Regions from separate parts of the Planococcus sp. BI3 genome, predicted to be linked through region 4. Evidence: riboswitches for the same ligand, from Rfam matches in the RefSeq annotation. Region 4 holds a riboswitch; each other region holds the start of a gene.
What was found. A riboswitch is a leader RNA that binds a small molecule or an ion and turns the genes downstream of it on or off. The one in region 4 is predicted to bind S-adenosylmethionine.
Positions count from the first base shown of each region.

Region 1: another riboswitch for S-adenosylmethionine. It lies ahead of AC1MEO_RS15705 (methionine ABC transporter ATP-binding protein); the one in region 4 lies ahead of AC1MEO_RS15075 (sulfite oxidase-like oxidoreductase).
Region 2: another riboswitch for S-adenosylmethionine. It lies ahead of sat (sulfate adenylyltransferase); the one in region 4 lies ahead of AC1MEO_RS15075 (sulfite oxidase-like oxidoreductase).
Region 3: another riboswitch for S-adenosylmethionine. It lies ahead of AC1MEO_RS16690 (O-acetylhomoserine aminocarboxypropyltransferase/cysteine synthase family protein); the one in region 4 lies ahead of AC1MEO_RS15075 (sulfite oxidase-like oxidoreductase).

Region 1 is NZ_CM155266.1:3,131,034-3,139,217, forward strand. It holds gene AC1MEO_RS15670 (acyl-CoA thioesterase) at 1-404, shown strand, start outside; gene AC1MEO_RS15675 (DUF421 domain-containing protein) at 456-971, opposite strand; gene AC1MEO_RS15680 (hypothetical protein) at 1,288-1,509, shown strand; gene AC1MEO_RS15685 (YecA family protein) at 1,578-2,597, opposite strand; gene lepB (signal peptidase I) at 2,881-3,414, shown strand; gene AC1MEO_RS15695 (aminotransferase class I/II-fold pyridoxal phosphate-dependent enzyme) at 3,487-4,650, opposite strand; gene AC1MEO_RS15700 (carbon-nitrogen family hydrolase) at 4,737-5,525, shown strand; SAM riboswitch class I at 5,577-5,681, shown strand; gene AC1MEO_RS15705 (methionine ABC transporter ATP-binding protein) at 5,750-6,763, shown strand; gene AC1MEO_RS15710 (methionine ABC transporter permease) at 6,753-7,424, shown strand; gene AC1MEO_RS15715 (MetQ/NlpA family ABC transporter substrate-binding protein) at 7,437-8,184, shown strand, end outside.
Region 2 is NZ_CM155266.1:2,048,399-2,056,582, reverse strand. It holds gene AC1MEO_RS10205 (sugar ABC transporter substrate-binding protein) at 1-412, shown strand, start outside; gene AC1MEO_RS10200 (sensor histidine kinase) at 409-1,878, shown strand; gene AC1MEO_RS10195 (response regulator) at 1,850-3,403, shown strand; gene xylF (D-xylose ABC transporter substrate-binding protein) at 3,393-4,457, shown strand; gene AC1MEO_RS10185 (NAD(P)-binding protein) at 4,503-5,141, opposite strand; SAM riboswitch class I at 5,377-5,483, shown strand; gene sat (sulfate adenylyltransferase) at 5,618-6,781, shown strand; gene AC1MEO_RS10175 (SLC13 family permease) at 6,800-8,184, shown strand, end outside.
Region 3 is NZ_CM155266.1:3,323,877-3,332,060, forward strand. It holds gene pepT (peptidase T) at 1-1,052, opposite strand, end outside; gene AC1MEO_RS16665 (M20 family metallopeptidase) at 1,147-2,355, opposite strand; gene AC1MEO_RS16670 (MetQ/NlpA family ABC transporter substrate-binding protein) at 2,383-3,216, opposite strand; gene AC1MEO_RS16675 (methionine ABC transporter permease) at 3,256-3,906, opposite strand; gene AC1MEO_RS16680 (methionine ABC transporter ATP-binding protein) at 3,896-4,927, opposite strand; SAM riboswitch class I at 5,067-5,182, opposite strand; gene AC1MEO_RS16685 (glycerol-3-phosphate acyltransferase) at 5,307-5,948, opposite strand; SAM riboswitch class I at 6,081-6,197, shown strand; gene AC1MEO_RS16690 (O-acetylhomoserine aminocarboxypropyltransferase/cysteine synthase family protein) at 6,297-7,589, shown strand; gene metX (homoserine O-acetyltransferase MetX) at 7,602-8,184, shown strand, end outside.
Region 4 is NZ_CM155266.1:3,002,948-3,011,131, forward strand. It holds gene ric (iron-sulfur cluster repair di-iron protein) at 1-391, opposite strand, end outside; gene AC1MEO_RS15065 (TIGR04053 family radical SAM/SPASM domain-containing protein) at 820-1,953, shown strand; gene AC1MEO_RS15070 (S26 family signal peptidase) at 2,066-2,374, shown strand; gene AC1MEO_RS15075 (sulfite oxidase-like oxidoreductase) at 2,506-3,168, opposite strand; SAM riboswitch class I at 3,249-3,360, opposite strand; gene modA (molybdate ABC transporter substrate-binding protein) at 3,588-4,358, shown strand; gene modB (molybdate ABC transporter permease subunit) at 4,355-5,038, shown strand; gene AC1MEO_RS15090 (ATP-binding cassette domain-containing protein) at 5,043-5,681, shown strand; gene AC1MEO_RS15095 (ThiF family adenylyltransferase) at 5,772-6,791, shown strand; gene AC1MEO_RS15100 (MogA/MoaB family molybdenum cofactor biosynthesis protein) at 6,810-7,325, shown strand; gene moaC (cyclic pyranopterin monophosphate synthase MoaC) at 7,460-7,948, opposite strand; gene AC1MEO_RS15110 (GntR family transcriptional regulator) at 8,147-8,184, shown strand, end outside.

The DNA.
Region 1 (8,184 bases), 130 kb from region 4:
TGGATTCCATTTTTGGAGGCAAGGTCCTGGCTTATATCGATGAGATTGCGGGAATTACAGCAATGAAGCATGCACGCCGCCAAGTAGTGGTGACCGCCTCCATCGATTCGGTGGATTTCCTGTCTTCAGCGAGAGTCGGAGATGTATTGGAGCTTGAAGCGAATGTCACTTCAACCGGACGGACTTCTATGGAAGTCTATGTTCGGGTAAAATCACAGAACCTGCAGACAGGTGAAGAAAAGCTGACGACAGAATCGTTCTTAACGATGGTGGCTATGGGAGACGACGGCAAACCGACCCCGGTACCCGCTGTTCTGCCGGAATCAGCAGGTGAAAAGCTCTTTTTCGAATCAGCACCCGCAAGACGTGAACACCGAAAAATGCGTGTGAAAACACCGAGATAACAGCAAAAGGTGCATGGATCCTATTCCATGCACCTTTTATAGCGTCAATTATTAAATGGGCTTTTCAGTGTTTGATTTCACGTTCGCTAACGCATTGCCGGTTTCACTGCTTATAACTGATAGGCTGCCATCAGTTTCCAGGACCACCGCTTTCACTTTTTCAGTGGACCCAAAGCCGGTGTTGCGGATAGCCTGGAGGATTTCAATTTCTTTGATCCGCTCTTTTTTCATGGAGCTTCTCAAAAATTGTCCATCCAGAAACAGCAGGCGGGGTTCCGATTTAATGATATTGTTGAACCAAGCGGAATGAACTGACAGCAGAGTGAATATGTACTGCAGGAATATCAATAAGGCAAATGCAGTCATTCCTTCAAGCAGACTGATGCTGTTGTTCAATAAGACAGTAGCCAATGTCGAACCTAACGCTACAGTCACTACCAGGTCAAACGCGTTTAATTTGGTTAACGTACGCTTACCGGAGGTGCGCAGGAAAACAATCAGTCCCACATAGGCTAAAAACCCAACTGTCACGATTCGAATGAAACTATCCAATGTAATTTCAAACATCTTACTCCTCCTTTCGTTCGAAAATAATAAAATTATCCACATGTTGATAAGTTTTATTTATGCACGAATATCAACAAAATTCAAACATCTTATCCACATAACACACACAAATGGAGCATTAAATGTGTATAAGAATGAATATGTGGAAATTTTTAAGTGTAAACCCAAATTTTCAGGAAGTTTTCTTGTACTATTCATGCTTTCCTCTATAGTTATCAACAAACGCCTCATACGGAGATTAACTATTGAGTTGGGTTTATTTTTTTCGCAAAGGGAATAATAGGGATAATCTGATTTGGATTAGGGGCGATTGAAAATGGGAACTTTCTTGAACTTGCTCCGTTATATGGGTTTGTTGATTTTTGCTGTAGGCATCCTTTTAGCTTTCCTTACATTGGCCAATTGGCTGTTCGGTGTTACCGACGTTTTATGGCTTCACGTTTACTTTATCCGTCTGTATTTGTTTCTGGCGGTGTCAGGAATTCTCTTGTACATTCTCATCACTTTCCGCAGAAAAGACAACGCAAAAAAGGAGTAGCCGCGGCTACTCCTTTTTACTGTTTCAACAGCCACAAGGAGAGAAAATCTCCTCGGGCCGAGGTAAGTTTATTTTTTTGCCAATAATTCTTCGAAATAAGCGCTGAATTCTTTTGAACGCTTCAAAATCGTGCTTGAAGACACACCGAATTTTTCGCTTAAGTCTTTTGCGGATAACATCGGGCCTTTAACCAGTTCATGATCCTGCAGGAATCTCCAATATCCGGCTACAAGAGCTTCCGGTTTTTGGACAGTTGGCTGCTGGCTGACAAGATAGCTGTTTAAGATGCTTGTGATGTTGCTGACTGTTTCTTCATCAAAATCAGCCTGTTCGATATGCTTATCGAGTTCCGCCATAACAGAATCGTGTTCTGGAGAAAGCTGGATGCTTTCTTCTACGCTGCCAGTCGAATACTTGACGATTTGTTCAACGACCGTCAAGTAATTGTCACGCAGATAGCTTTCATCCTGTGAAGCATTTTCGGCAGTGATTTGTGCTTTCAACTGCTCGAAGAATGGGTTGAACTCACCAACAACGGTCAAATAACCGTTGAGGAACAGGACGCCTTTATCTCCGATGCGGGAGTCTGGAAGAAGGATTGCAAGCAAGCCTTGTCCATTTTCCATGTCAGTTGGCGGTTGATCTGCCATGTCAAGCGTTTCACCAGTAAAGATATCTGTAAACTGAGCCGTTTCTGTATCGCCTTTGACATATTGGCCAAGGAATACTTTCACGTCTTTCCAGTTTTCCAGCACTTCTTTAGTTGAAGGGCGCTGCGAAAGCTCAATTTGTTTTGCTAGGAATTCTTCCCATAGCTCTGGTTTTTTCATGAACAGGAAATTTTCAATTACAAATGCCTGTGCATCGTTTTCAGCCATTGATTGCATTAAGCGTGGCTGCCATGCTTGTTGAAGTTCACGGAATTCGGCAAGTTGCTCCTGATTCGGGTTTTCCGAGAAGAACTGCTGGCGTACTTTGAACAGTTCCTCATTCACCAAATCATTAATGGATACAGATTGCTGTTTTCCGTGACATTTTTTGTATTTTTTGCCGCTGCCACATGGGCATGGATCATTTCTTCCTACCATTCCTAATCACCTACATTTTTTATTGAGTGTAACATATAATTGCGATGGGCTCAAAAGTCTGACGATTCAGACGCTGAAAGTTCATGGAGATATCGCTCATCCAGTCCAAAAAAAGGCTCGAAAAAAGAGGGGAACTTTGCAGGTCTTCCGGTTATGCCCTGTCAATTACGATCTTGTTACCCATTCTGTGAATGACTAGCAGAAAGCGGGTTATCGAAAGTAGGCACAAAGCGGATAGCGTATTATAATATAAAAAGAATAAGAGCGGGCAGGAGGGGACAATGTGTATGAAGATCCGGTAAAAGCTTCTATTTCCTGGATGCAGGTCATTTTTTTGACAGTGCTTATTGTGCTGGTGTCCCGGCATTTCCTGTTTGAACCGGTAGAGGTTCATGGCGAATCCATGATGCCGACATTTGAAGACGATGACAAAGTTATGCTGGTTAAGGTTTATACAATAGAAAATTTTGATATGATCGTCTTTGCCGCACCGACTGGAGCCAATTTCATCAAGCGTGTGATTGGCGTGCCAGGTGATCGCATTTCCATGGAAGATGACCAATTATATGTGAATGGTAAAGCCAAGGCCGAGCCTTATCTGGCTGATAACCGAAAAATAGCCGAAAAGCAGGGATTTCCTCGGTTAACGGAGGATTTTGAGGAATTTACTGTGCCTGCCGAATCCTATTATGTATTAGGGGATAACCGCTTAAACAGTATGGATTCCAGAGTGCTAGGGTTTATCTCCAAGGACTCTATCATCGGGGAAGTGAAAATCAGGCTTTCGCCACTTGACCACATCGGGATTGTGGAATGACGGTGAATGCTCTATCGGTCCAAAACCGAAAAAAGACAGCTGCCCATTTCCGGGCAGCTGTCTTTTTTCAGTTTAAAATAAATTCAATTTATCGATGCGGTCCATCGCTTCGGTGATACGGGTTTCATCTACCAATAATCCGACACGGACAAATCCTTCTCCGCCAGCGCCGAATCCGCTGCCGGCAGCAACTGAAATGTCCGCTTTTTCAAGCAGGAAATCTGCAAATTCAACACTGGTAAAGCCTTTTGGAACCGGCAGCCAGGCAAAAAAGGAGCCTTGTGGAGCTTCAATTTCCCATCCGATGCGCGCACACTCTTTGACCAGGACGTTGCGGCGTTTTTCGTAGAGATCCACTAAATTATCCACGCAATGCTGATCCGCACTTAAAGCTTCGGCGGCAGCCATTTGGACAGCTGGGAACAATCCGGCAAATAGATGATCCTGGATCAGGTTCAGGGCTTCGATCATTTTTGAGTGTCCGACCGCAAATCCAATGCGCCAGCCGGCCATATTATAGGTTTTCGATAAAGTATACATCTCGATGCCGACTTCTTTGGCGCCTTCGGATTGCAGGAAGCTCACCGGTTTTTTCCCTTCGAAGCCGACAGCTCCATAAGCGAAATCATGGACGACGGCAATGCCGTTGTCTTTTGCAAAAGCGACGGTCTCATCAAAGAAGTCTCCATTCGCCACTGCGCCTGTCGGGTTGTTCGGGTAGTTTAAATACATCAGCTTGGCACCTGAGCGGACGGATTCGGGCAACTTGCTATAATCCGGCAAATAGCCGTTTTCAGGATCTAGCCGCATCAGCTCATAGTCGATGTCGGCGAGTGGGGCCCCGGACAGGTAATCGGGATAGCCAGGGTCCGGCAAAAGCAGCAGGTCCCCGGGATTCAGCAGCGCCAATGGCAATTCAACAAGCCCGATTTTTGTTCCAGCCAGGATGGCGACTTCAAGATCGGGGTCGATGTCCACGCCGTATTCGCGTTTGTAGAAATCCACTGCAGCGTGGCGCAGCTCAGCAATGCCGCGGAACGGCGAATACTTATGTGTTTTTGGATCAGCCGCTGCGGTTTGCAGTGCCTTGATGATATGGTCGGGCGTCGGCTGGTCAGGATTGCCCTGGCCAAGGTTGATGACGTCGCGTCCTTCGGCGATGGCTTTACTTGTTTTAGCGACCAATGAAGCAAAAAATTGGGTAGGCAGGTTTTGCAGGCGATTTGAAAATTCCATATAATTCTCCTTGTTTTCGAAATAATTGCACATCTACCCCAAATCTTATAGAGTTGAAGGTAACTTGTCTAGTGGAGGAGAAACATATGAAAATTGCATGCGTTCAGATGGATATCGCTTTTGGAGAGCCGGAACTGAATTATCAGCGAGTCATGGACTATTTAAGAGAAGCAGCCGATGGTGGAGCGGAAACGATCGTCCTGCCCGAAATGTGGAATACGGGATACGCATTGACGGAGCTGGGCACACTTGCAGACAGCTCGAACCGGACCGTGGAGTTGCTGAAGAGTTTTGCAAAAGAACACAAGGTCAATATTGTCGGCGGATCTGTTTCAACGAAAAAAAAGGGTGGTTTCTATAACACGATGTATGTCGTCGATAAAAGCGGCAAGCTTGTTTCAGAATATGATAAAGCGCACCGCTTCGGTTTGATGGACGAGCATATCCACCTTGAAGAAGGCGAATCACTGGGCACATTCGAGTTGGAAAATACCGTTTACGGCGGAGTCATCTGCTATGATATCCGTTTCCCTGAATGGATCCGCGCGCAGGCGCTAAACGGGGCAAAACTTATTTTTGTATCAGCCGAATGGCCGGAAGCACGAATTGACCATTGGCGCATCCTGTTGCAGGCGCGCGCGATCGAGAACCAATGCTTTATTGTGGCAGTGAACCGCATCGGCAGCGATCCGAACAATGAATTCGGCGGCAGCACGATGGCAATTGCACCGTGGGGAGAAGTTCGCCTCGACATGAAGAAAGACGAAGGCGTCGCTTACGTCGATATCGATTTGGCTGAAGTGGAGGAAGTCCGGAAGCGGATTCCGGTTTTTGAAGACCGCCGTGAGAAATTGTATGAAAAGTTCAAAAAGTAGATTGACACTCTGCACGAATGTCTGTAACATAAAATTCAATCAAATAACGTAAACTTATCAAGAGAGACCGAGGGGTAGGCCCTATGACGTCCGGCAACCCCCGACTGGGAAGGTGCCAAGTCCTGCGGAATGTGAAAACGTTCCGGAAGATAAGTCGAGAACTTAAAATTTTCGATGCCTCTTTCTTGATGAAAGAGGCATCTTTTTATTGCCGGGAGGACGCTATGATCCAGATTGAGAAATTGACGAAGACTTACACAACTAAGCATGGCACAGTCACCGGAGTGGACAATGTTTCACTGGAAATTGGCAAAGGCGAAATTTTTGGCATTGTCGGCTATTCCGGTGCCGGAAAAAGTTCCTTGATCCGATGCATTAACCTGCTGGAACGGCCGACCTCTGGCAGCGTTACAGTAGATGGCAAAGATCTGACCCAACTGAATGGAGACCAGCTGCGAAAAGCCCGTTTGAAGATCGGCATGATTTTCCAGCATTTTTATCTGATCAGCCAAAAGACAGTTTACGACAATATCGCTTTTGCACTTCGCGCAGCAGGAACACCACCCAAAAGCATCAAAAGCCGTGTAGAAGAGCTGCTGGAAATGGTCGGCTTATCTGACAAGCGGGATGTTTATCCGGCACAGTTGAGCGGTGGCCAAAAGCAGCGCGTCGGCATTGCGCGGGCACTGGCGAACAATCCGGCCGTGCTGCTGTGCGATGAAGCCACATCTGCACTTGATCCCAATACGACGTTGTCCATTTTGCGTCTATTGAAAGACATCAACCGTAAATTGAATATCACCATTGTCCTCATCACGCATGAAATGAATGTCGTCAAGGAAATCTGTGACCGCATGGCCGTCATGCAAGGGGGACGCGTCATCGAAGAAGGGCAGGTCTATGATATTTTTGCCGATCCCCAAAAAGAATTGACCAAGGAATTCATTTCCAGTGTTGTATCGTTCAATGTTCCAGAGCATATCCTGAGCGAATTTACGGGTACGCTGGTGAAGGTGCTGTTCAAAGGCGGTGTGGCTGGAGAAGGTGTGATTTCCGATATGCTGCAGAATTATCCGGTCAAAGGAAACTTTTTGCATGGAGCGATTGAGTATATTCAGGAACAGCCTCTTGGCATTTTCATCATGGAGTTGAAAGGTGCTTCTACCGCGGTTATGGACGCATTAAAGTATATGGAAAGCAGATCAGCAATTGTGGAGGTGATTCCGAATGGGCATTGAATGGGGACGGATTATTGAATTGTGGCCGGAAATACAGACTGCTTTTTTTCAGACATTGACGATGATCGGCATTTCATTGGGTGTGGCGCTGATTGTTGGCCTGCCATTGGGGATCCTGTTATTCATTACAGACCGCGGCTTGTTCCTCGAAAATCGGCCGGTCAATGCGGTGGTCGGTTTTGTTGTCAACATCGTGCGTTCCATTCCATTTATCATTCTATTGGTGGCACTCATCCCATTGACGAAATTCATTACAGGAACGACAATCGGTCCGATTGCGGCAAGTGTTTCTTTATCGGTTGCAGCGATTCCTTTTTTCGCACGGATTGTGGAAAACTCACTCCGTGAAATCGACAAAGGAGTCATCGAAGCAGCGATTGCAGTGGGCGCTACACCGTGGATGATCATTAAAGATGTTCTGCTTCCTGAAGCGAAAGCGAGCATTATCCAGGGTGTTACATTGACCATCATCAGCCTGGTTGCCTATTCGGCCATGGCTGGCGTTGTGGGAGGCGGAGGCATTGGAGATTTAGCCATCCGCTTCGGTTATTACCGGTACGACAATACCATTATGGTTGTCACAGTCGTCATTTTGATTGTGCTGGTCCAATTGATTCAACAGGCAGGAGATTACACAGCGAAAGCCATCGATAAACGATAAGGGGAGAATGACATGAAAAAATTAGGATTAGTATTGGCAGCGAGTGCATTGGTTTTGGCAGCATGCGGCGGCGGAGAAGAAAGCGACTCTGCAGGAACGACAGAAGAAGCTTCGAAAGAGATTAAATTAGGGGCAACCGCAGGACCATACAGCGACATGCTGAGCAAGGCAATCGTACCTGGCCTGGAGGAAAAAGGCTATACAGTGGAACTGGTGGAATTCAGCGATTACATTCAGCCGAACGTAGCGCTTGATGGCGGAGATATCGATGCCAACCTGTTTCAGCACACGATTTACCTGGAAAACTTCGAAAAAGAGAACAGCATGGACCTTTCTGCATTGATCACTGTGCCGACAGCGCCTATGGGCATCTATTCAAACCAATACGATTCATTGGAAGCAGTGGAAGATGGAGCGACCATCGCGATTCCGAACGATCCGGTAAATGGTGCACGTGCCCTTTTGATGCTTCAGGATGAAGGCTTGGTTGAAATGGATCCGGAAGCGGAAGTTCTGCAGGCTTCGGAAAGAGATGTCGTAACGAATACGAAAAACCTGGAGTTCCAGCCAATTGAAGCGGGCCAGTTGCCGCGTGCAGTGGACGGCTCTGATTTAGCGGCAGTACCTGGAAACTTTGCAATCGCTGCGGAGATGGATCTGCTTGACGCGTTGGCACTTGAGAACATGCCCGAGCAATACCGCAATGTTGTGGCGGTCAATGCTGAAAATGAAGACAGTGAATTGGCTGCTGACTTAGTGG
Region 2 (8,184 bases), 950 kb from region 4:
GGGAGTGACTGAAAGTCTTGGAGCGCATACAGGCATTTCAACTATCAATGTGGAAAGCGGTAAGTCGGATGAAGAAGTCGTTGCGGTCACCCAGAATGTACTCAACCAGAACCCGAATGTTCAAAGCTTTATCGCACTCAATGCCAATCACGTCGGGCCCATGATGAAAGAAATCAGCAGACGTGCTCAACTGGAACCCTACCATTTGTATTCATTTGACGATGGCTCTGAGACGGCAGCGTTGTTGGAACAAGGAAAACTGGATGCAATGATTCAGCAGTCTCCCGAAAAAATGGGCGGGCAAAGTATTGAATTGATGATGAAATGGTTGAGAAATGAGGTCGTTCCACTGGAATCGAGTGGATACATCACAGATATTCGTATTGTAGAAGGGGCGGAAGCCGGATCATGAATACGATTCAGAAAAAAATCTGGATGCTCGCGACCGTAGTACTGGTGATGATGATTGCCATATGGCTGACGCTCACCTTCTATAATCAGAAGATGCAGACCCAGTATAATGATATTTTGCAGCGCTATTTGCAGATGAATGAAATCACCAGTGAAAGCCAGCAGATGGTGACTGATTTGAATAATTATTTATTGATGCCATCGGTTGATACGCAATCCCGGCTCGAAGGGAGCAGAGAACGGCTGCTGGATGTTCAGTCGACGGTTTATGAATTGCGGAATGTGGAGAATGAATTCGCTTTGACGAATTACAGTCACCTCATCAGCAGTTTCGTGGAAACGGTGGACCGTTCTGTCAGTTTTCAAGGACAAGAAGAGACCGAAGCTTCCTTGACGGAATTTGAGGAAGCTACTCGTATTTCAATGTATATTTCGGAAATGACTTTAACCATTATAGATACAGAACTTAGGACTTATGAGAGATTTTATCGGGGGATTATTGATCAATCGGCGGAATTGAAGAAACTGGGTGTCTGGCTGCTGCTGTTGATTACGGCAGCGCTTCTGCTGTTTACCTATCTATTCTCCCTCAGCATCACCAAGCCTATCCATCAATTGACGAAAGCGGCAAACGAATTGGCCAAAGGCCGATTTGATCAGACGATTTATGTGGACTCCAATGATGAAATTTCTTTTTTGGCAAAAACTTTTAATCATATGCGGAGAAATATCAATGACATGATTCTGGAAATCCAGCAGAAAGCACAATTGGAGCGCGAATTGCAGGACAGTAAATTATTGCTCCAGCAAAGCCAGCTGCGCAATCTGCAAAGTCAGATCAATCCTCATTTTCTATTCAATACCTTGAACACCTTATCAAAAAAAGCCTACTTGGATGGCGCTGAAGAAACCAGCGACTTGCTGGTCAGTGTCGCCAGTTTGCTGCGCTATAACTTGAAACGCATGGACCGGCCTGTGACGTTGGCAGAGGAAGAGTTTGTGCTCCGCCAATACATGGAAATCCAGCAGGCGCGATTCAGCGACCGTCTGCAATTTTTTACGGAGCTGGATGCAAGCTGCTTGAATCTGCAGATTCCGGGACTCACGCTGCAGCCCCTTATAGAAAACGCAGTGATTCATGCAATTGAACCGGAAGAGGACGGCGGCCATATCTGGTTCCGCATCATGGATCGGGACGATGAAGTATGGATTGAAATCGAGGACAATGGCAAAGGCATGAGCCCGGAAAAACAGCACCAACTGCTCGTTGGAGCGATAGCGCCGGCGGAAGGCCATTCCACGGGAATCGGATTTACCAATGTTGTAAAAAGACTGCAGCTGTTTTATGGCAAGGAAGATGTGGTGGCGATTGAAAGCGAAGTAGGCCGAGGAACCAAAGTCATCTTGAAACTACCGAAAGTCAAGGGGGCGGTTAACGATGATCAAGCTATTGATAGTAGACGATGAACCGACTGAACGAGACGGTATGCAAGCTATTTTGGAGCGCGCCTACAAGGAGTTCGATATCAAGCAGGCAAAAAACGGAAAAGCAGCGATTGACTTGGCGGAAATCTGGAAACCTGACTGGGTGTTCATGGACATCATGATGCCGGGCATGACAGGTTTAGAAGCGATAGAGAAGATTCAGGAAATGGATCGGGAGATTCAATTTGTCATGGTCACTGCTTTTGAGACCTTTGATTATGCCCGTCAGGCGATTAAGTTAGGTGTCAAAGACTATTTGCTGAAGCCGAGCAAAGCCAGCGAAATTGTGGCGACTGTCGCCAAACTGCTGGAACAGCAGGTACAAAAAGAACAGCTCTCAATAGTCCAGCATCAGCAGCGGGAAGATTTTCATAAAGCCCTGGCAATCGTGGAAACAGATATCGTGACCCAATTGCTGTTTGATCATGTTCATGATGTCCATATTGAATTGCTGGTTGATATGCTGGAAATTCCGGCAACTGACGAAAAATTCGTCATGACGGTTCTGGTGCCGGAAGGCTCGGAAAAATTATATCCACAATTAAAAGCGGAAATCCGCAAGACTGAAAATGCATGGATTGGGGCATTGTATGGCCGTCAATTGCCCATCATCGTTTTTCGGGACCAGGAAAGATCTTTTCGATCCCAGGCAATTTCATTGGTAAAAGCCATCCTGTCCATTTCGGGAAGCCATCAGGAAGGGTGGTTTGTCGGTGTAGGACCGGTCTGTGAGTCGTTGGAGGATATCAGGAATTCTTATCAGAAATCCCTTATTGCAACAATGGATCTGTCGCTGCCTTCCAGATACCGATTTTCATCTGATGTCCCGTCCCTTGAAAAAGCGGGGGATGCTGCATTTGTTAAGCGGCAGGAGAAAAAGCTATTCGATTTTATTCGTTTAGGGGAATGGGAATCGATTGATCGATTGGTGGTGGACCTAATCCGACGTTTCGAGCAGGAAGGCGCAAATATCCTTTGGACACAACAGCGGACACTTGAATTTTTGTGGATTACTGCACGAGTCATGGGAGAAATGGGCATTGACGCGCCTAATCCTTATTATACGATTCAAGCCAAAGATCATCGGCAGCTGCACAGTGAAACCCTTCAGGTGATCGAGCGGTTGAAGTGGGTCTATATGAAACATTATGACCGTCTGGAAGTGGATAAAATCCATCAGATCAAGCAATACATCATGGATCATTCCCATGAAGACATTTCATTGGATGCATTGGCCCAGAAAGTAGAGTTGAGCCCTATCTACCTCAGCAAGATGTTCAAAGAAAAACTGGGTTTCAACTATATCGATTTTCTGACCTCGTGCCGAATAAACAAAGCAAAAAAGCTATTGGGTGATCCAAAGAAAAGCCTAAAGGAAATTGCCTTTGAAATTGGCTATCATGAGCCGAATTATTTCAGCAAGGTCTTTAAGAAGATGAACGATGTATCTCCAAAGGAATACCGCAGAACGCTGTTGACGGAAAGGAAAGATCAGCGTGAAGAATAAAAGAATTCAACTATTGCTGGTCTTATTCATCAGCCTGTTTTTTGGAGCCTGTGCACCTGACGAATCGGTGGGCAAAGCAGTGCCTGAAAAAAAACAGTATACAGAAAGCAAGGAGCCCATCAAAATCGGATTTTCCATGGATACGCTGAAGGAAGAACGCTGGTTGAAAGACCAAGCGCTATTTAAGAAAGCCGTAGAGGATTTGGGCGCAGAAGTGGAGATTGTGGCCGCCAATGGGAATGATGCACTGCAGCTCACCCAGGCTGAAACGTTGATCCAGCAAGGCATCGACCTATTGGTCATTGTTCCGCATAATGCGGAAGCCACAGCTGCTATTGTCCATAAAGCGCATCGTGCCGGCATTAAGGTAATTGCCTACGACCGCCTGGTGAAAAATGCGGATATCGATCTCTATGTATCATTTGATAACGAGCGGGTGGGGGAAATGCAGGCGGAGGCAATTTTAGAGTTGGTGCCCAAAGGGAATTACGTCTATATCGGAGGGGCAACGACGGACAATAATGTTCATCTGATAAAAAAAGGCGTATTCAATGTACTTCAGCCGGCCATTGACCGTGGAGACATTAAAGTCGTTTATGACCAATGGACAGAAGATTGGTCACCCGAGAAGGCTTTTCTCAATATGACGGAGGCACTGGCAGCCAATGGCAATCAAATTGATGCGGTCATCGCTGCCAATGATGCGACTGCCGGAGGCGTTATTCAAGCTTTAGAAGCACAAGGATTAGCGGGTAAAATCCCAGTAGCGGGACAGGATGCAGAACTTGCTGCTGCACAACGTGTTGTCAATGGCACCCAGACGATGACGGTCTATAAGCCCATTCAGACTTTGACGGAGCAAGCTGCTGCCTTGGCAGTCAGAATGGCGGAGGGGGAAGATGTCACGACTGTTAAATATGTTAACAATGGCAAGATCGATGTGCCTTCCATCCTGTTGGAGCCGATTCCCGTGACGGTCGAGAACATGAGAGACACCGTCATTGCTGATGGTTTTCATACGGGTATGGAGATTTATGGAGCCGGGAATGACTAAGGGTTCAGCCAGCATCCAGGAAGTCCACAGCTTTAGTTTTTGGTTCTAATCCGGCTGGTTATCGCTGTCCTTGTCGGCAAACAGCCGCAATTCACGGAGTGTCTCTTGTTGGACCTCCCCCTGCAAAAATGATTCAGTCAAAAAGCCGTGCAAGCATTCTTCTTTCGCGCTTTTGGAAAGCGCGCTTTGCTTCAAGAGCTGCCTGGCTTCAAAAAGAAATTCCAGATATTGTTCGTAGCGTTCATCAAATTGGGTCTGCAGATCCTGCTTGATTTTTTTAGCAAGCATGGGACTGGCACCGTTCGTTGCAATCGCGATGCTCAATTTGCCTCTTTTCAAATGGGCGGGGAAATGGATGTTTCCAGACTCTGCCGCAGTGGAGGCATTCACCAAACAATGCGGAGGTGCAGCTTTTTTGGCAGCCTCGTTAACAGCTGGATCGTCGGTAGCGATGACCATCATGAAAGCCTCTTCGACCTCTTTCAGGTCGAATTTTTTTTGCTTCCATCTAATTCTTCCTTCTTCAGCCCAACCGGCTATTTCTGGCAGCACTGCCGGACTGATTACCGTCAGCAAAGCTCCGCTGTCCAATAAAGCGTCCAGCTTTCGCTTAGCGATGCGTCCGCCGCCCACTACAATCACTTTTTTCTCTGCCAATTCAATCATGATGGGAACCACCGTCATCTTCTCCGCCTCCTCAACTCTCTTCATACTATCAAAAATATTCCTATCTGCGTTGAATAGCAACCATTCAGCAAACAATCCAAATAATTTTACTTGCCCTAGCCTCTGGCAGGACAGCTTTCCTGGAAAGAAACCTAAAAAAAATCTAAAACATAGTTTGACACTCGGAATAGTCTATTATATACTTTGTGAAATCAAATATTTCAAACAATTCAGCTCAAAAATTGAATACGCGTTCTTATCAAGAGAGACGGAGGGATTGGCCCTTTGATGTCTCAGCAACCCTCCTTTAAGGAAACGGTGCTAACTCCAATAGGCTTTCCTTAGCCTAGAAGATAAGAAGATTGTTTGTTTTTCCGGACCTTCTTCTTAGCGAAGAGGGTCCTTTTCTTTTTGTCTGAACGCCTTGGAAATTTGGTTTAAGAACCCTTTCGAAATGGACAGCAGAATTCAAAACTAACCTTGGAGGTAATGACATGACGAGTAAAGCACACGGTGGAGATTTGGTAAACAGACAGGTGACCGGCACGGAAAGAGAAACGGCATTAAAGAATGCAGAAACGCTTTCTTCTTTATTCATATCAGATTGGGCGATTTCGGATTTGGAATTGATCGGCATCGGCGGTTTCAGCCCGCTGACCGGTTTCCTTGGACAACAAGATTACGAAAGTGTCGTCCATACATCGCGCCTCAGCAACGGCACGGTGTGGAGTGTGCCGATTACACTGTCAGTCACCAAAGAAGAAGCAGCCAGCTACCAGGTCGGCGACGAAATTGCGCTGAAAGGCGAAGACGATGTCATTTACGGAACGCTCCAACTGACGGAAAAATACGCTTACGACAAAGGGTTGGAAGCGGAAAAAATTTATGGGACCACAGAAGAAGCGCATGCAGGCGTGAAAAAACTATACGAACGCGGTGATATTTACCTGGCAGGTCCGATCACGTTATTGAATCGTCCGGACCATAGCGAATTTGAGGAGTTCCATCTGGACCCGTTAGAAACGCGCCAGCTATTCAAAGATCTTGGGTGGAAGACGATTGTCGGTTTCCAGACGCGCAACCCGGTGCACCGCGCGCATGAATACATTCAGAAAGCAGCATTGGAAGTAGTCGATGGCTTATTGTTGAACCCACTGGTGGGCGAAACAAAATCCGATGACATTTCAGCAGCTGTGCGGATGGAAAGCTACCAGGTCATTTTGAAGCATTATTATCCTGCAGACCGTGCGCGCCTAGCCATCTATCCTGCGGCAATGCGTTACGCGGGACCGAAAGAAGCGGTGCTCCATGCCATCGTCCGCAAAAATTACGGCTGCACGCATTTCATCGTCGGCCGCGACCACGCAGGCGTCGGCGATTATTATGGCACCTACGAAGCACAGGAATTCATCAGCCAGTTTGAAGATGAACTGGGCATCCAGATTTTCAAGTTCGAGCATTCGTTCTACTGCAATACATGCGAAAACATGGCAACAGCGAAAACCTGCCCGCATACGGCAGAAAATCATGTCCATTTGAGCGGCACGAAAGTGCGTGAATTGCTTCGCAACGGGGAGAAGCCCCCGAAACAATTTTCCCGTCCGGAAGTGGCCGATGTGCTCATCAAAGGCTTGCGGGAGACCGTAATAAGTAACTAAGTTGAAGGATGGTTGCCCATGTCAGTCGAAATGATTTTTGTGCTAATTGTCATCGTTGGAATGGTCAGTGCCTTGCTGTTTGAAGTTGCCCGTCCGGATATGATTGTCTTCTCGGCATTGGTGGTTTTGCTGCTGTCAGGGATTTTAACGACAGAAGAAGCATTGCGCGGCTTTTCCAATCCGGGAATGCTGACCATTGCTTTATTGTTCATCGTTGTCGGGACCGTACAAAAACATGGCCTGATCGACCAGATGATGATTGGCTGGCTGAACAAGGGCAAAAGCTTGAAGGGTTCATTGTTCCGTATTTTTCTTCCGCTTCCGCTGTTTTCGGCTTTCTTGAACAATACGCCTATCGTTGTGACATTGACGCCGCTATTGAAGAAATGGTGTGAAGAACGGAACATTGCACCATCCAAGGTGTTGATTCCTTTATCGTATGTAACGATTTTAGGAGGCACCATCACGTTGATGGGAACTTCCACCAATCTGGTGGTCCACGGCATGCTGATCGATTATGGGCTTCCTGGATTTTCCTTGTTCCAGTTGGCGATAGTCGGAATTCCCATCACGATTGTCGGCTTGATTTATCTCTTTACTGTAGGAAATATGCTGTTGCCTGAAAATAAAGGGTTCAGCAAGCAGGTTGCTGAAGATTCCCGGAAATACATCGCTGAAATGATCGTGGAAGAGACATTTCCACATACCAACCAAACGGTTGAGGCGGCTAAGCTCCGCGATTTGAAAGGACTGTACTTGATTGAAATCATTCGGGATCAAACACGGATTTCATCGGTCAGTTCCAAAACCGTCATCCAGTCCGGAGACCGGCTGATTTTTACAGGACTTATTTCCACCATCGCAGACCTGCAAAAAAGAAAAGGGCTGACGTTAAAGACCGGAACCGATCTTCAATTGGATGATCTGAAAAACGGCAATACGCAGCTTGCAGAAGCTGTGGTTTCCCATGAATCGTCGCTGCTGTCGAAGACCATCAAGCAATCCCAATTCCGTTCACGTTATGATGCAGGTGTCATGGCCGTCCACCGCAATAACGAACGCATCAAAAGCAAAGTCGGCGATATCATCCTGCGGCCGGGTGATACGCTATTGCTGCTCGCCGGAACCGGATTTGTGGAAAAATACCAGCAGTCCAATGACTTTTACGTGGTTTCGTCGATGAAAACCCCGAAATCACTGCAGGAAAGCCGCTTGGTGGGCTGGTTTTCATTGGTTGTCCTATTGGGGGCCATTGCCCTTGTCGTTGTCGGCTGGTTGAGCATGTTCAAAGCCATGGCATTGGCGGTACTGATTTTGCTGGTGACCAAATCAGTTTCCATGGAAGATGCCAAAAACGATGTGCAGTTCAACGTGTTGCTGCTGATCGCCAGTGCATTCGGCGT
Region 3 (8,184 bases), 320 kb from region 4:
GGAACAATATTCGGTTTGATGTCCAACGTGTTCATGGCACGTTCTGCATTATCGACGATTTCCATGACAGGTTCGATTTTCTCGCGCATATTATAGTATTGGTCCTCGATTTCCAGGCGAATAGCCTGTTCACCGTATTGTTTTTGGAGTTTCTCAGCAACCGCCTGCATATGCTGCTTTTTAGTTTCGAACTTCGCTCCATCGAAATCACGGATGATGTAAGTCAATTCCGCCGTTTCAATGTTGCCGATGAAATTATTTAAATGAATAAAGCCTTCGTAGCCTTCTGTCAATTCAGGCACTTCGTTCTTTGGCATTTCCTCCTGGAATTGAATAGCAACCGTTTGGGCATTGACCATTTTGCCTTTTGCCGATCCGGGATGGACGCTTTTGCCTTGAACAATCAGTTTGCCGCTTGCTGCATTAAAGCTTTCGTACTGCAGTTCGCCAAGAGGTCCGCCGTCCATGGTATAGGCATATTCGGCACCAAAGCGTTCAACATCAAATTTATGGGGGCCGCGGCCGATTTCTTCATCCGGTGTAAATGCAATCCGGATCTTTCCATGCTCAATTTCAGGATGGGCACTCAAGTACTCCATCGCAGTCATGATTTCGGCAACACCGGCTTTATTGTCTGCCCCAAGAAGTGTTGTACCATCTGTCGTAATCAAAGTGTGGCCAATATAGTTTTGAAGTGCAGGAAAATCCGACACTGTCATCGTAATGTTATCGTTCAACGGAATGTCCTTTCCGTCATAATTGTCGATGCGTTTCGGGTTAACGTTTTTACCGGTAAAGTCTGTTGCGGTATCGACGTGCGCCAAGAAACCGATTACTGGTATATCCCGTTCGGTATTGGCCGGCAGGGTGCCGAATAGATAACCCGCATCGTCCATGCCGACATCTGTCAGTCCGATGGTCTTCATTTCCTTTTCCAATTCGTGAAGCAAATCCCATTGTCCCGGTGTGGAAGGAGTAGTCTCACTGTTGAAGTCGGATTGTGTATCGATTTTTGCATAACGGACAAGCCGTTCAATTAAAGTTTCCAACATATATAAATCCTCCTAAAATAAGTCTTGCTAGTATTTTATCACGAAGAAGGAAAATGCTGAAAAATAAAAACGATGCCCTGTCCTGGGCATCGTTTCATCCATTCTGCTGTTTTGCTTTAACGGCATCGCTGTGTGCGGCTTTCACTTGTTCCAAAAGCTCAGGTTCTGTCAGCAGGCGATAACCGGCATTGGCCAGTGCTTTGGCGCCTTTGATCAAAGCATCATTGCCATGAGTTGATTTTGCGGCTTCACGGAATTCAGCAGTGTGGGCAACCAGGCTTTCCGGGCCGATTTTGATATACCCATGTGCAGTAGGAACTTCATAGCTGATATTGCCGGCATCGGTGGAGCCAAGGCCAGAGATGCGGGAATCAGCGACTGCTTCACCCAGTGATTCCAATTCGCTGCGGACAACGGCGTCCAAAGCAGGGGTGATGACCAAATCACGCACTTCATTCTGGAACCGTTCGATTTTCACCGTGGCACCGGTCGCAAGTGCAGCGCCTTCTGCGATAGCCCGAATTTTGCGTGCAGTATCGGATGTTTTCTTCCATGAATCTCCGCGGATATAGAAACGGGCTGCCGCATATTCAGGAATGATGTTCGGTGCATCGCCGCCATGTGTGATGATGCCATGGACACGGGCATCCGCCGGCAATTGTTGGCGCAAAGCATTGATGCTGTTGAACAGTTGCAAAACGGCATCCAATGCATTGATGCCTTCTTCAGGAGACCCTGCCGCATGGGCAGGTTTGCCGTAAAAGTGAAATTCCAATGGATCAACTGCAAGGGACGGGCCGGTGACCGCCGTATTGCCGGAAGGGTGGAGCATCAAAGCGGCGTCAATGCCCTCGAGCAGGCCATGTTTAACAAAGCTGCCTTTGGCACTGCCATTTGGTCCTCCTTCTTCTGCAGGAGTGCCAAGGACGACCACACGGCCGCCTGTGGACTCTAAGGTTTCTGCCAATGCGATGGCCGCAGCTACGCTGGTCGTTCCAATGATATTATGTCCGCAAGCATGGCCGATTCCGGGAAGTGCATCATACTCGGCGAGATAAGCGATTGTCGGTCCAGGAAGTGCGCTTTCCTTACTGGCGAAAAAAGCGGTGTAATGGCCGGCGACACTTTTGTCGACGTTAAACCCGGCCTCTTCAAGCCGTTTGATCAACAGAGAGCTGGCAAAAATCTCTTGATTGCCGATTTCCGGATTTGCATGGATCGCCTGGCTTGTTTCGATGTAAATTTCACTTCGGGAATCGATGGACTGGGCAATAGTCTGGGCTGCTTCCTTGATAAGTGTCATTGGAACTCCTCCTCATATGGGTAAGTATTATTGGTAATCGACCAGTTCCTCAACTGTCACAACGGTAGGAATCTGACCGCCTTTTGTATGTTCGATGATAAATTCAGCAGTGTCCTCTTCTTGATATAATTCAACGATTTTCAGGTAGGCTTCGTTATCTGCCTCTTCAGCGTTTGCGGCAATCAAGTTGATATAAGGTTTTGCTGTTTCGCTTTCGCGGGCGATCGGATCATCAGTCGGATTCAAGCCGGCATCCACTGCAACGCCATTGTTGATGACCGAACCGGCAACATCTGGCATAGCGCGCGGCGTATGGCCGGATACCATCGGCATGATTTCAATGTTTTTCGGATTATCGATGATGTCTTCTGCTGTGCCGGTAAGTCCAGCATCTTCAGAAAGGGTAATCAGACCGGATTCATGGAGCAATAGAAGGGCACGCCCCATATTGGTCGCTTCATTCGGCATTGCAATCTGTGAGCCTTGGGGAATTTCATCGATGGATTCATATTTATCGGAATACAAGCCCATCGGCGCGATAACTGTTGAGCCAATCGGCACGATATCAATATTGTGCTCTGCGACAAATTCATCGAAATAAGAAACAGTCTGGAACGCATTCAAGTCGAGTTCGCCTTCGGCAAGCGCTAGGTTAGGGGCGACGTAATCAGAGAAAGTTTGGATTTCCAAATCAATTCCTTCTTTTTCGGCTTTTTCGGCGATATAATCCCAGATGGTTGTATCAGAACCGCTGATGCCAAGTGTCACTTTCGTATTTCCTTCTGAACTGCTGTCGTCTCCGCAGGCTGCCAAAAACAACGCTGATAATGCCAGTAATGCTGTTGCTGTAAGTTTTTTCATAAGTAATTCCTCCAGTTTTTTCTCTGTTGTTGTTATTTTTTAGTTGCGCCGTACTGTTCGCGACAATGCATTGCCCAGTGATTGAATGCCTTGGACCAGTACGACCAAAATCGCTACGGTAATGAACATGACGAGCGTATCAAAGCGCTGATAACCATAAGTGATGGCCAAGTCGCCAAGCCCGCCGCCTCCGATGGCACCTGCCATGGCAGATGCACCGATCAGGCCGACGATTGCGATGGTCAAGGCAAGCACGAGCGAGCTCAAGGCCTCCGGAATCAGGAAGCGGAAAATGATCTGCATCGGCGAAGCGCCCATCGCTTGAGCTGCTTCGATGACACCTTTATCGACTTCCAGTAAGGAGTTTTCAATTAATCGTGCAATATAAGGTCCGGCGTAAAAGACCAATGGAACGATAGCGGCTGCGGTTCCGATGGATGTACCGACAATCAGGCGGGTCAACGGAATGATGGCAACCATCAAAATGATGAACGGAACCGAACGGAAAATATTGATGACGATATTCAACACTTTGGAGACCGGTTCATTTTCCAGCAGATGCCCTTTGCGTGTCACCACAAGCAGGATGCCGAGAGGCAAGCCTATCAATAAAGAAAATCCGAACGCAGCTCCGGTCATGTAGATGGTTTCCCATAAAGCTTCTAAAATCTGTTCGTAGTTAACTGACATAATTATTGACCTCCTCTATGTGGATTTCACTTTCTCGGATGGAGGACAAGGCCAGTGCAATTTCACTTGGCTCGCCGGAAAATTCCACGATCAGGTTGCCGTACGGGACGCCTTGCAGCTCGGTGATGTTGCCGAACAGCACATTCAAATCAACTTTGAAATCACGTGATACACGGGACATGAACGGTTTGCCGACGGAGCTGCCGGTAAACTGGAGGCGGTAGATGGCATTATCGCTTTCGGCAGCCTGAATTTGTGCCAGCAGCGAATCTGGTAGTTCGTCATTCATGACGGAGCGGACAAACCGTTTGGTGGTTGGTTGCTGTGGGTTCGAGAAAATATCGAAAACGCTGCCTTGCTCGATGACTTTCCCCGCTTCAAGAACGGCCACCTTGTCGCAGATTTCCCGGATGACGCCCATTTCATGAGTGATGAGCAAAATCGTGATGTTGTATTCCTTATTGATTTTGCGAAGCAGGTCCAAAATCGATTTAGTCGTTTGCGGATCAAGTGCCGAAGTCGCTTCATCACACAACAGAACAGATGGATTAGTCGCGAGCGCCCGGGCAATGCCGATCCGTTGTTTCTGTCCGCCTGACAGTTGATCTGGATATTTTTGCGCCTGGTCTGCCAGGCCGACAAAGTCCAGCAAGTCGGTTACCTGTTTTTCAATATCTGCTTTTGGTGTCTTCGCGAGCAAGAGCGGCATCGCCACATTATGGTAAACGGTTTTTGAATTCAGCAAGTTGAAATGCTGGAAAATCATGCCGATATCTTTTCGGATGGTGCGGATCTCTTTGCTGGATAAAGTAGAAATGTCTTTTCCCTGAATCAACACGCGTCCTGCAGAAGGCCGTTCGAGCAGATTCACGGTGCGGATCAGTGAACTTTTTCCGGCTCCGCTAAAGCCAATGACCCCGTAGATTTCGCCGGTTTCGACGGTCAGGTCAATGCCGTTCAAGGCATAGATTTCCTGTTTTCCTGATTGATAAGTTTTGGCGACGCCTTCGAATTGAATCATGGTGATTGAACCTCCTCATGCTGTAATGGATCTTATCAAATCGATGGTGTCTCACATTCTCCCTGAGATAATGGACAAAAAAGAGCCCCCTTTTTTCTTATCCATAAGAAAAAAGAAGGCTCCTGTTGAAACCATCTAATTCTCATCTTCCAAATGCACAAACGGCATTTGCAGGAGTTGGCACAGTTTTTGCGGTTAAACAAATCTGCTGCCGAAACGTCTCAGGGCCTGTCCCTCGGTTTCTCTTGATAAGAAAGTGATGTATGCTATTCGATTCGTGGTTCTTACTTTATGGTGAAATAACAAAAAAGTCAAGAGGAATTATGATATTTATTTCACAATCTTTTAAATGAAAGCAATAATTAGTTTAAATCCTCTATTAGACAGGATTTGAAGGCTTCTTCTTGAAGATGGAGGATACTTTGCTCTCGCTTCCATTCTTTATTCGAATAATGTTTTCGCTATGCTTCCATACCGCCATCGCGAATAAGGCCAGGGCTGTCAGCAATGGCCACGGCCCAACAGCAGGTCCGAAAGCAATGATGAAATAAACCGCGTAAAGGACCAGTACGCCAATGACCAAATAATCGGTGGCCAGTGAAACGCCGATGAGCAAGAGCAGTCCAACCAGTCCAAGCTTCCAATCGAGGGCCAGCATGACGCCGATTACCGAAGCGGTCCCTTTGCCGCCGCTGAAATTCATATAGAACGGGAAGTTATGGCCAAAAATTACGCCGGCACCTGCGATGAACAACAAAGTCCAGAACATTTCGGGAGAAAGGCTGCTGGAATCCAGCAGAAGCCGCAAGCCTGCAACAGCTGCAAATCCTTTGGAAATATCGATGAAAGCGACAAGCACCCCATATTTCCAGCCCAATACGATGGCGGCATTGGAAGCGCCGGAATTTTTTACACCTTCCTTTTTGACGTTGACCCCTGATAAAACCTGAGCTGCGAGAGATCCATGAAAGCAGCCGATTACATAGCAGATAATAAATAATAGCAAAATCCAGATAAACATACCGACTCCTCCTCTACATTAAAAGATAACGTTTGAAGCAGCACAAGGTTTCAAAATTTTTTGACTAATCCACTTGACAAAAAGCGACAAAGTTTTTATACTTCTCAACAAGATGAAAAACTAAATCAAATACTCTTATCAAGAGTGGCGGAGGGATAGGCCCTGTGATGCCCGGCAACCAACAGACGATTTTGTCTGGAAAGGTGCTAATTCCTACAGAACCGAACGAAAGGTTCTGACAGATGAGAGGAGGAAACTCCGTAATTTACGGCCCTCTTCTTAAGCGAAGGGGGCTTTTTGCTGTCCTCTTCGACAATATCTATCAATAAAACTCAGGGGGAATGGAAAATGACAAACTTAAAACCGGAAACTTTATTATTGCATGGCGGACAACAGCCCGATCCAACAACTGGATCAAGAGGGGTGCCTGTTTATAAAACAACTTCCTATGTTTTTAAAGATACACAGCATGCACAAGATCTCTTTGGCCTCAAGGATACTGGCAATATCTACTCGCGCATCATGAATCCGACTGTCGATGTATTTGAACAACGGGTAGCATTATTGGAAGGCGGCACTGCTGCAGTTGCTTTATCTTCCGGAATGGCGGCCATTGCATTTTCAATTATGAACATTGCTGAAGCCGGAGACGAAATAGTGGCAGACAGCAGCCTTTACGGGGGCACGTACAATTTGTTTGCGAATACTTTGCCGCGTTATGGCATCACGACAAAATTCGTCGATGCTACCGATCCGGAAAATTTCAAATCGGCAATCACAGATAAAACGAAGGTCTTTTTCGGGGAAATTATCGGCAATCCAAGCCTGAATGTCTTTGATGTAGAAAAAGTGGCAGCAATTGCCCATGAAAATGGAATTCCATTATTGATCGACAACACCTTCGCTTCTCCATACGGCAGCAACCCGATAGAATTTGGTGCGGATGTGGTCATTCATTCTGCTACGAAGTGGATTGGCGGCCATGGCACGACGATCGGCGGCGTAGCAGTGGATGCCGGGAAATTCAATTGGGACAATCCACGTTTTCCGAATTATACACAGCCTGATGAGAGCTATCATGGTCTGCGTTATGGCATTGATGTACCGGATGCGGCGTTTGCGACAAAACTGCGTGTGCAGCTGCTGCGGGATTTTGGCCCTTCATTGAGTCCGGATAGTGCTCATGCTTTGCTGCAGGGTCTGGAGACTTTGCATCTCCGCATTCCGAAACACAGCAGCAACGCTCAGATTATTGCTGATTATCTAAAACAGCATCCACAAATCGAGTGGGTCAATTTCTTAGGCTTTGAGGATCATCCTTCACATCAATTGGCTAAGAAATACTTGAAGAATGGCGGTTATGGTTCGATTGTCAACTTTGGCATAAAAGGCGGGCGGGAAGCTGGCCGCAAAGTGATCGACAGTGTCAACCTTTGGTCGCACGTTGCCAATGTGGGAGACGCCAAATCGCTGATTATCCATCCGGCATCCACCACGCATCAGCAATTGAACGAAGAAGAGCTGAAAGCATCTGGAGTAACGGAAGAGTTGATCCGGTTGTCTGTCGGGCTGGAAAACACAGAAGATTTAATTGCTGACTTGGAACAGGCGATAAAGGCAGCAGTACTGGAAAAGGCATAAGGAGGGATTTTCATGAAGACAGTATCCATTGGCTCGTTAACCCTGGATTCAACTAAGACTTTAGACAATGTAGAACTTGCATACGAACGTCATGGAGATGAAAAAGCTCCTGCTGTCCTTGTGTGCCATGCATTGACAGGAGATCAATATGCAGTTGGCACAGAAGGAGATCCGGGGTGGTGGGCAGGATTAATCGGACCAGGCAAGCCGGTGGATACATCTGTTTTTCAAGTGATTACCTTCAATGTCCTGGGAGGGTGCCATGGATCGACCGGCCCTTTATCGATAAACCCGGCAACCGGTGCTCCTTATCGTGCTGATTTCCCAACCCTGACGATAGGTGATATGGTGCGGGCGGAATATTATGCATTAAAAAAGCTGGGCATCAACCATCTTTCCGGAGTAATTGGCGGCTCCTTAGGAGGGATGAAAACTTTGGAATGGGGTAAATTGTATCCGGAATTTGTCGATGCAATTCTTCCGTTAGCCGTGACGCCGTATTACAGTGATTATGGCGTGGCTTTTAACCATATCGGCATTTTGGCAATTGAAAATGATAAAGATTTCAACAGTGGAAATTATGAAAATGCGTCTC
Region 4 (8,184 bases):
ATTCATAAAATAAATCTTTAACTCTAACTAGTTCTGGACGGGATTCACCATGTACCTTAAAAACTTTAGTTACATATGGGCTAAGCTCAGCTAACTCTGTCATCAATGGCCGATGAATATTTTCCGTTATATGGTTGATGATGGTTTCAGTGTCGGATTCCAACCAAACATCCATATTCTTATCCGCAGGCGTACTATTTTCAAAAACAATAGTTAATTCATCTAATAAGGTGGATACATCTACATTCTGTTCATCTGCTGCAGCCATTAATGAAATGTTGCCGCCACAACAAAAATCTATACGAAAACGCTTGAACACATCACTCGATTTGGGTAATTCATTTACGATCTCTTTTACCAAAGTATTAGTAGAAATGGGTAGAGTCATCATTTATTTTTCCTCCTCTGAATTGTCGGTCGCTTTCTTCTGTACATTCCAATCATAACGGAACAAAAAAAATTGTTAGTGACGCATATCACACTTTCTGTTTTTCTTTTTCAAAAAAGGATTTTTGGATAGGCACTACTTTTCGCGCTTTTCCATTCCGCACGCCTGAATCATCAATCAGCAAATGAAATGAAATTTAAATAGGTGAAGAATATGATGATTCATTTGTACAAACGCACTTAGAACTGAAGGATTAGGTTTTCAGGGTAATAATAGAAGTTTGTTGCGCCCCTGGAAGGATTGGAGCCGGTAATTTGCGTTTATCCGATGGCGTATTCTAGATGGAGATTCAAAAAGTGTGAAATATATCACATACAGTACCGCAAATGAATTCTATACTTACTCTGATAATTAAATTAGGAGGTCCTAGAATGTTTTCTCAAGATTACAATGAAAATCCTTTCATCGTTATTTGGGAGTTGACGCGCGCCTGTGAGTTGAAATGTATACACTGTAGAGCTGAGGCTCAATACTTTCGTGATCCCCGTGAGTTAACGCTGGATGAGGGTAAAAAATTAATTGATGATATCTATGATATGAATAATCCAATGCTTGTTTTTACTGGCGGTGATCCATTGATGCGGCCAGATGTCTTTGAAATTGCCGAATATGCTGTGAAAAAAGGGGTACGTGTTTCCATGACGCCTTCGGCAACGCCGAATGTCACGAAAGAAGCTATGAAAAAAGCGAAAGACGTTGGACTATCCAGGTGGGCCTTTTCCATCGATGGACATTGTGCAGAAGCTCATGACTTTTTCCGGGGGACAGCCGGCTCATTTGATTTAACCATGAATGCAATCAGCTACTTGCATGAATTAGAAATGCCTCTCCAGATCAATACGGTGATTTCAAGATACAATGTGGACTATCTAGAGGAAATGGCTGAGATGGTAGAAAATCTTAATTGTGTATTATGGAGTGTGTTTTTCCTTGTGCCTACTGGACGAGGAAAAGAGAGTGACATGATTTCACCTGTAGAACATGAAAAAGTATTACAGTGGTTATATAAATTGTCAAAACGAGTGCCGTTTGATATAAAAACGACTGCTGCACAACATTATCGTCGTGTAGTTATTCAAAACAAAATGCGTGAAAAATCCACTAATAATGACACCATTGAATATGAAGATGCTTTAATGAGTGGAAAGACCGGACAAATAGACGGTCTCGGCCGTGCACCTAAAGGCGTTAATGACGGAAATGGATTTGTGTTCATTTCTCATACCGGCGATGTTTTTCCAAGTGGACTGTTGCCAATAAATGCAGGAAATGTACGGCAAACGCCCCTGGCGACGATTTATCGTGAATCAGAAGTGTTCCAAAATCTACGAAATCCCGATAAGTATAAAGGGAAATGCGGTGTATGTGAATTTCGTTATGTATGTGGGGGATCCAGATCGAGAGCATTCAATATAACGGGAGATTATATGGAAAGTGAACCGTACTGTATTTATATTCCGAAGTCACTTCGCAAAAAGAAACAATTGACTGCTACAGAATCTTAAAATCAGAGAGCCGAACGGTGTAAATGCCACCGATGGGCTCTTTTTTTATAGAATTCCCTTCATGATAGATTGAGGAAATCATGATTTAGATACGTCCATACATGAAAACTTAATGGTTTCAGAAGACATTGAACCGCTGGGACACCTCATTGGATTACCAGGGGAAACGGCAGAAATACAAGAGAGACAAGTTTATGTAGACGGCAAAAAACTTTCCACTTTTTATGAGTGGGCAACCAGTCTTGGCCTAACAGAAGATAAGTATTTTGAAAGAGTGGATGCCGAAAATGTTGAGATAGAAGAGGTAGTAGCATATTTCCATACATCGATGGAGCCTATTTCTGTGGGGGAAAATACCGTCTTTGTCTTAGTAGGCATGTGGAATTATCAGAAACTGCCACAAATTTTATCTATAATCTAAAGAACCCATCACCCTTCGCAAAAAAGGGTGATGGGTTCTTTAAAAGAATACGCAAAAAAAATTCGGAATTGATGCAAGTTATCTCTCTAAGCAACAGCGCTGTTGTCCTGGAATCATACAGCTGGATGGAGTCAGTCGAAATCCTTTTTCTCCCACTCGTCCTCTGGAATCTCCAGGTCTTCGCCGGAAAATCGCTCTTCCTGGAACGGGTCGCCGTTCATGTGAAAGCCATTCTGTTCCCAGAAGCCGGGCTGGTTTTCGTCGATGAACTCGATGCCGCGGACCCATTTGACACTTTTCCAGAAATACAGATGGGGCACCACGAAGCGCAACGGATAGCCGTGTTTGGCAGTCAGCGGCTCGCCGTCAAGTGAATGGGCAAGCAGCACATCTTCCCGGTCGAGGTCGGACAGCGCAAGATTGGTCGTGTAGCCATAGTCACCATGAAGCATCACGTAGCCGCTTTTCGGTGTGACACCCAATTCTTTCATCAGGTCGATAAAGCTGACGCCTGTAAATGTATTATCGAAGCGGGACCAGCGCGTAACACAGTGGATGTCGCGGGTCACCGTCGTTTGGGGCAATTTCAATAAGTCGTCGTAATGCAGCGTAACTTCTTTATCGACCTGCCCAAAGATCTTCAAGGTCCAGGTGGCCATGTCATATACCGGTACTTCGCCTTCAGTCAGGACCGGAAAGCGCTCGGTCAGGACTTGCCCAGGCGGCAGGCGTTCAGCCAGTGCGGGATCTGCTACAGGTACCCGTGTTCGTTTAATCTGTTCAGCTTTGCTCAATTTCATTTGATCACTCCTTAAAATAAAAAAACTCTTCCGCTGAAAAAGGGAAGAGTGGTGGCCTGCAGGTGAAATTCTCTTCCTCATCTTTAAGAACATCGCGGTTCTGTTGGATTTGGCACCATTCCAGTTAAGTTAACTGGCGGTTGCCGGGCGTCATCGGGCCATTCCCTCTGCCTCTCTTGATAAGGATGTAGCGTATTTGATTTTTGCACGATTTATCAGGTTTTAGCGGTCAGTGGAAATAGAGGAACTTTTCACTAATTGAAGTTCCTCTTTATTTTACCTAAATGTTCTGTTTATCACAAGATTATTAGTGAAATAATTCAGCTTCTCTTCGGCTGGCGTTATACTGGGAGTATGTAGAAAATTAAAATGATCGGTGAGCGGAATGTTAAACGAATTAAGGAGCCTTTTTAATGAAAAAAATGATTAGCATTATAAGCATAGCCATCCTGCTTAGCGCCTGCGGCAACGCATCGGGGAATAACGGCAGTGAACTTTTGGTGTCGACCGCCTCTAGCCTGACAGAAGTGATGGAAAAGATGGAAGCGGAATTTCAACAGGTGGAACCGGATATTGATCTGTCCTTTAATTACGGGTCATCCAGCAAGCTGAGAAGCCAGATCGAGCAGGGAGCACCTGCCGATTTATTTTTATCGGCCAGTGTGAAGGATATGGATCTTCTCGAATCGCAGCAACTCATAGAATCGGAAAGCATGATCCCTTTTGCTGAAAATCGCCTGGTCCTGGCTTCTTTGGAAGAATTTCCGGAAACAGCGGATTTTGCGGGAATAGTGATGGGTACTGAAGAAACCATAGCCATTGGAGAGCCGGACAGTGTGCCGGTCGGGGATTATACAAAGCAGGCATTGGAAAGCCAGGGCTTATGGCTGCCGCTTGAAGGGCGCCTTATCTATGCCAAAGATGCCAGGCAAGTCGTGACTTATGTGGAAAGCGGGAATGCAGGTCTTGGCATTATCTATTCATCGGATGCCGTTATTTCCCGGGAAATAAAAGCGACGCTTGAGCTGCCTGGACAGAAGAATCCTGTCGTTTATCCCGGAGCCATCGTAGCAGCTTCAGAAAAACAGGAGGCTGCGGGGGCTTTTCTGGATTTCGTAACCGGTCCAACAGGGCAGGCCATTCTTGAAGAATACGGCTTTTTGCCGATAGAGGCAGCCCCATGATGCCTTATGATTTGTCTCCGCTTTGGTTATCGCTGAGAGTCGCGGTCATTTCGACATTATTTGTATTTGTGGTCAGCCTGGCACTTGCACGGTTGATGAACAAACGCGAATTTTTCGGCAAGAGCCTTGTTGAAGCGCTGATCTTGTTGCCTTTGGTTCTTCCGCCGACGGTCATCGGTTTCGGTCTGATTGTCCTGTTCGGTGTCAACGGCCCACTTGGCATCCTATTGGAGCAGTGGTTCGGATTTCGTGTGGTCTTTACGTGGATTGGAGCGGCAATTGCTTCGTTTGTGGTATCTTTGCCGTTGATGTATCAAAGCGTTCTTGCCGCTTTTGAAAAAGTGGATCCGCGCTGGGAAAATGTTGCGCGGACGATGGGCGTATCCGAATGGCGGATTTTCCGGACCATCACGTTTCCGCTTGCCTGGTCGGGCATTCTTGCAGGCTTAATTCTGGCTTTTGCACGGGGAATCGGTGAATTCGGCGCCACCTTGATGATTGCCGGCTACATTCCCGGAGTTACGGAGACGGTGCCGCTGGCGATCTATTTCGCCTATGAAGCAGGGGATATGGAGAAAGCCCTGTTTTGGGTGCTGATCATCTCCTCGCTCGGGGTAGCCGCCATCACCTGGGTCAATTACTGGCGCAAAAAGAACGCAATACGAATCGGCAGGGAGTGAGCAGATGCTGGAAGTGGATGTTCAGAAACAATTGGACCATTTTAACTTAGAGATGAAGTTTGAGCTGGGGCAGGAAATCCTGGCACTTGTCGGATCTTCCGGTTCAGGCAAGACCACGTTGCTGAATTGCCTGGCGGGCATCGTTCATCCGGATGCCGGAAAAATTTTATTGAACGGCCGGGATTTTTATAGCGAAGGACAAAAACCGTTGAAGATCCAGAAGCGAAAAGTCGGCTATTTGTTTCAGGATTACGCGCTGTTTCCGCATTTGACTGTAGAACAAAACATTCTGTATGCACTGTCGCGGGGGACGGATCTATCGTCCATTACTGAACTGACAAAAATCCTGGGAATCACCGGCCTGCTGAGCAAATACCCGCACCAGATTTCAGGCGGCGAAAAGCAGCGTGTCGCGTTGACGCGTGCAATGGCCGTCCAGCCGGATATCCTGCTGCTCGATGAACCATTTTCGGCTTTGGATGATGCCAACCGTGACCGGTGCCAGGATGAATTGCTGCGGATTCACCAGCAATGGAAAATCCCGATCATCTTTGTGACACATCGGATTGCCGATGCCGAAAAACTGGCAGATCGGATCATACGGATTGAAAGAGGACAGATGACAGAGCAGACGGTAGGTTGATGCTGACTGCAGTTTTGGGCCGGGCATGATAGAGTGATACTAATGAAGAAACCGTTTGGACCATCAAGCGGCAGGAAAGTGGGAATCAACATGGATGAACGCTATTCAAGGCAAGTCTTATTCAAGCCGCTCGGCCAAACCGGCCAGCAAAAGCTTGTCTTATCAACTGTCACCATCATCGGCTGCGGAGCTCTAGGGTCGGCAATCGCAGAAACACTGACACGTGCCGGCATCGGGACCATCCACCTCGTCGACCGTGACTATGTAGAGTTATCGAATCTGCAGCGCCAGCAGCTTTTCACTGAAACGGATGCCCAGCAGATGCTGCCAAAAGTGGCGGCGGCGGAACAACGGCTGAAAGCTATCCGCAGCGATCTGCGTTTATTCACTTATCTGGAGCATTTGGATGCAGCGGGGATGGAGAAACTGGCGGCTGTCAGTGACTTGATCCTGGATGCCACCGATAATTTTGAAACCCGTCTATTGATCAATGATGCTTCTGTAAAATATGGCGTGCCTTGGATCTACGGTGCCTGTGTCGGCAGTTCGGGAGTGGTTTTTCCCTTTATACCAGGGGAAAGTTCCTGCTTCCGCTGCCTGCTGCCGGTACTTCCAGCAATCAATGAAACCTGTGATACGGTTGGCATCATTTCGCCAGCGGTCCAAGTGACGGCCGCGCTTCAATGCACAGAAGCATTGAAATGGCTGAGCGGCAACCGCGAAGCGATGCGGAAAAAGATTCATCATTTCAACTTATGGGACAACAGCCAGCTGGATATCGGCGTGGCGCGCATCAAGGATCCTGCCTGCAAAACCTGCGGAGAAGACGCAGTATTTCCGTCGCTCAACGAAACAGGAGTGAATTTCTATGCCGTTTTATGCGGCCGGGACGCGGTGCAGATTTTGCCTGACCCAAACCGCCCCATCACTTTGGACGATGCGGAAAAAGTTGGCCGGCGTTTAGAGGCTGGGGTGAAGCGGACGCCTTATTTCGTCGAATTAAAGGTTTTCCATCACCGCATGGTGCTGTTCGGCAATGGCCGGCTGCTGATTCACGGCGTCCATAATGTAGCGGAAGGCCGGAAATTATACCATCAAGTATTCGGGTAATCCAGAGGAGGAGTTTGTATGTCGGAATCGTTCCAAGGGGGCCAACAGGTGCGTATAGCGGTATTGACGATCAGCGATACGCGCACAAAAGAAACGGATACCGGAGGCCAGCTTGTTCAGCAGCTTGCCCGAAATGAAGGATTGGAACTTGTGGAATACGGCATAGTGGAAGATGATATAGCGGCCATCCGTGTCGTCGTTTCCGACTGGTTAGAGAGGGATGAGATTGATGTGATTGTCACAACCGGCGGAACAGGGATCGCCAAACGCGATGTTACCCTGGAGGCGGTTGAACCGTTTTTTGAAAAGGAAATTGATGGCTTCGGTGAGCTCTTCCGTTACGTCAGTTTTTCTGAAGACATCGGTACAAAAGCACTGTTAAGCCGTGCTGCAGCCGGTGTGGCCAATGACAAAGCCATCTTTGTCCTCCCCGGTTCCCGTGGGGCTGTAAAGCTGGCAATGGAACGGCTGATCCTGCCGGAAATCCAGCACATCCACTCTGAATTGACCAAGCATCATGAGCCGCACGCATAATTACGGCTGACAGGAAAAAGGTTCACCAATCAGTAAAAATTAAAAGCCTATGGATCCGTCACAACTGACGGATCCATAGGCTTTTTTTGCGGAATTGATGGAGCGGCGATGCTGAGCCCTGTAACTTTGCTTCTTCAGCCTCGTGCGTAATCGCCTGATTTCCCGCCGGTTTTCTGGAGCAGCATGGTCGGACCGATGACCATTTCCTTGCCAGCGGCTTTGCACATATCGTAGATCGTCAAAGCAGCAGCGGAAGCGGCTGTGAGAGCTTCCATCTCGACACCTGTTGGCCCCTTCGTTTTAACTTCTGCTGTCAGAAGGACTTCAAAATGATTGGCATCTTCATCGACATTCCATTGGAATTCGATATCGACGCCGCTAAGAGCTAACGGATGGCACATCGGGATGATTTGGGCAGTATTTTTGGCGGCCATGATGCCGGCTACCTGCGCGACGGCGAAAACATCACCTTTTTTATTGGTGCCTTCTTTGATCTGCTGGTAAATTGCTTTGTTCAGCAGAACGGAAGTGGTGGCGCGGGCTGTGCGGACGCTGTCTTTCTTATCAGAGACATCGACCATCTTGGCGCGGCCCTGGGCATTGAAATGTGTCAGTTCAAACAAAAGAATCATCCTTTCACTAGTGAGTCCTTTCAGTATAGCATGGCTGGAGACTGTCTTTGATTTTTGGACAATCAAGCAGTTTCTTTGAAAACCTTTGGCTGCTTTTGCCAAAATGCGTTATTGACAAGTGAGAGAATTGCCGACTATAGTTCAACTTAAAGTCTGAACATTACATAAATAAAGCGGGGGGCCATAACTATGAAAGAAGAGCAGGCATACAAGCAAATCAAGAAAAT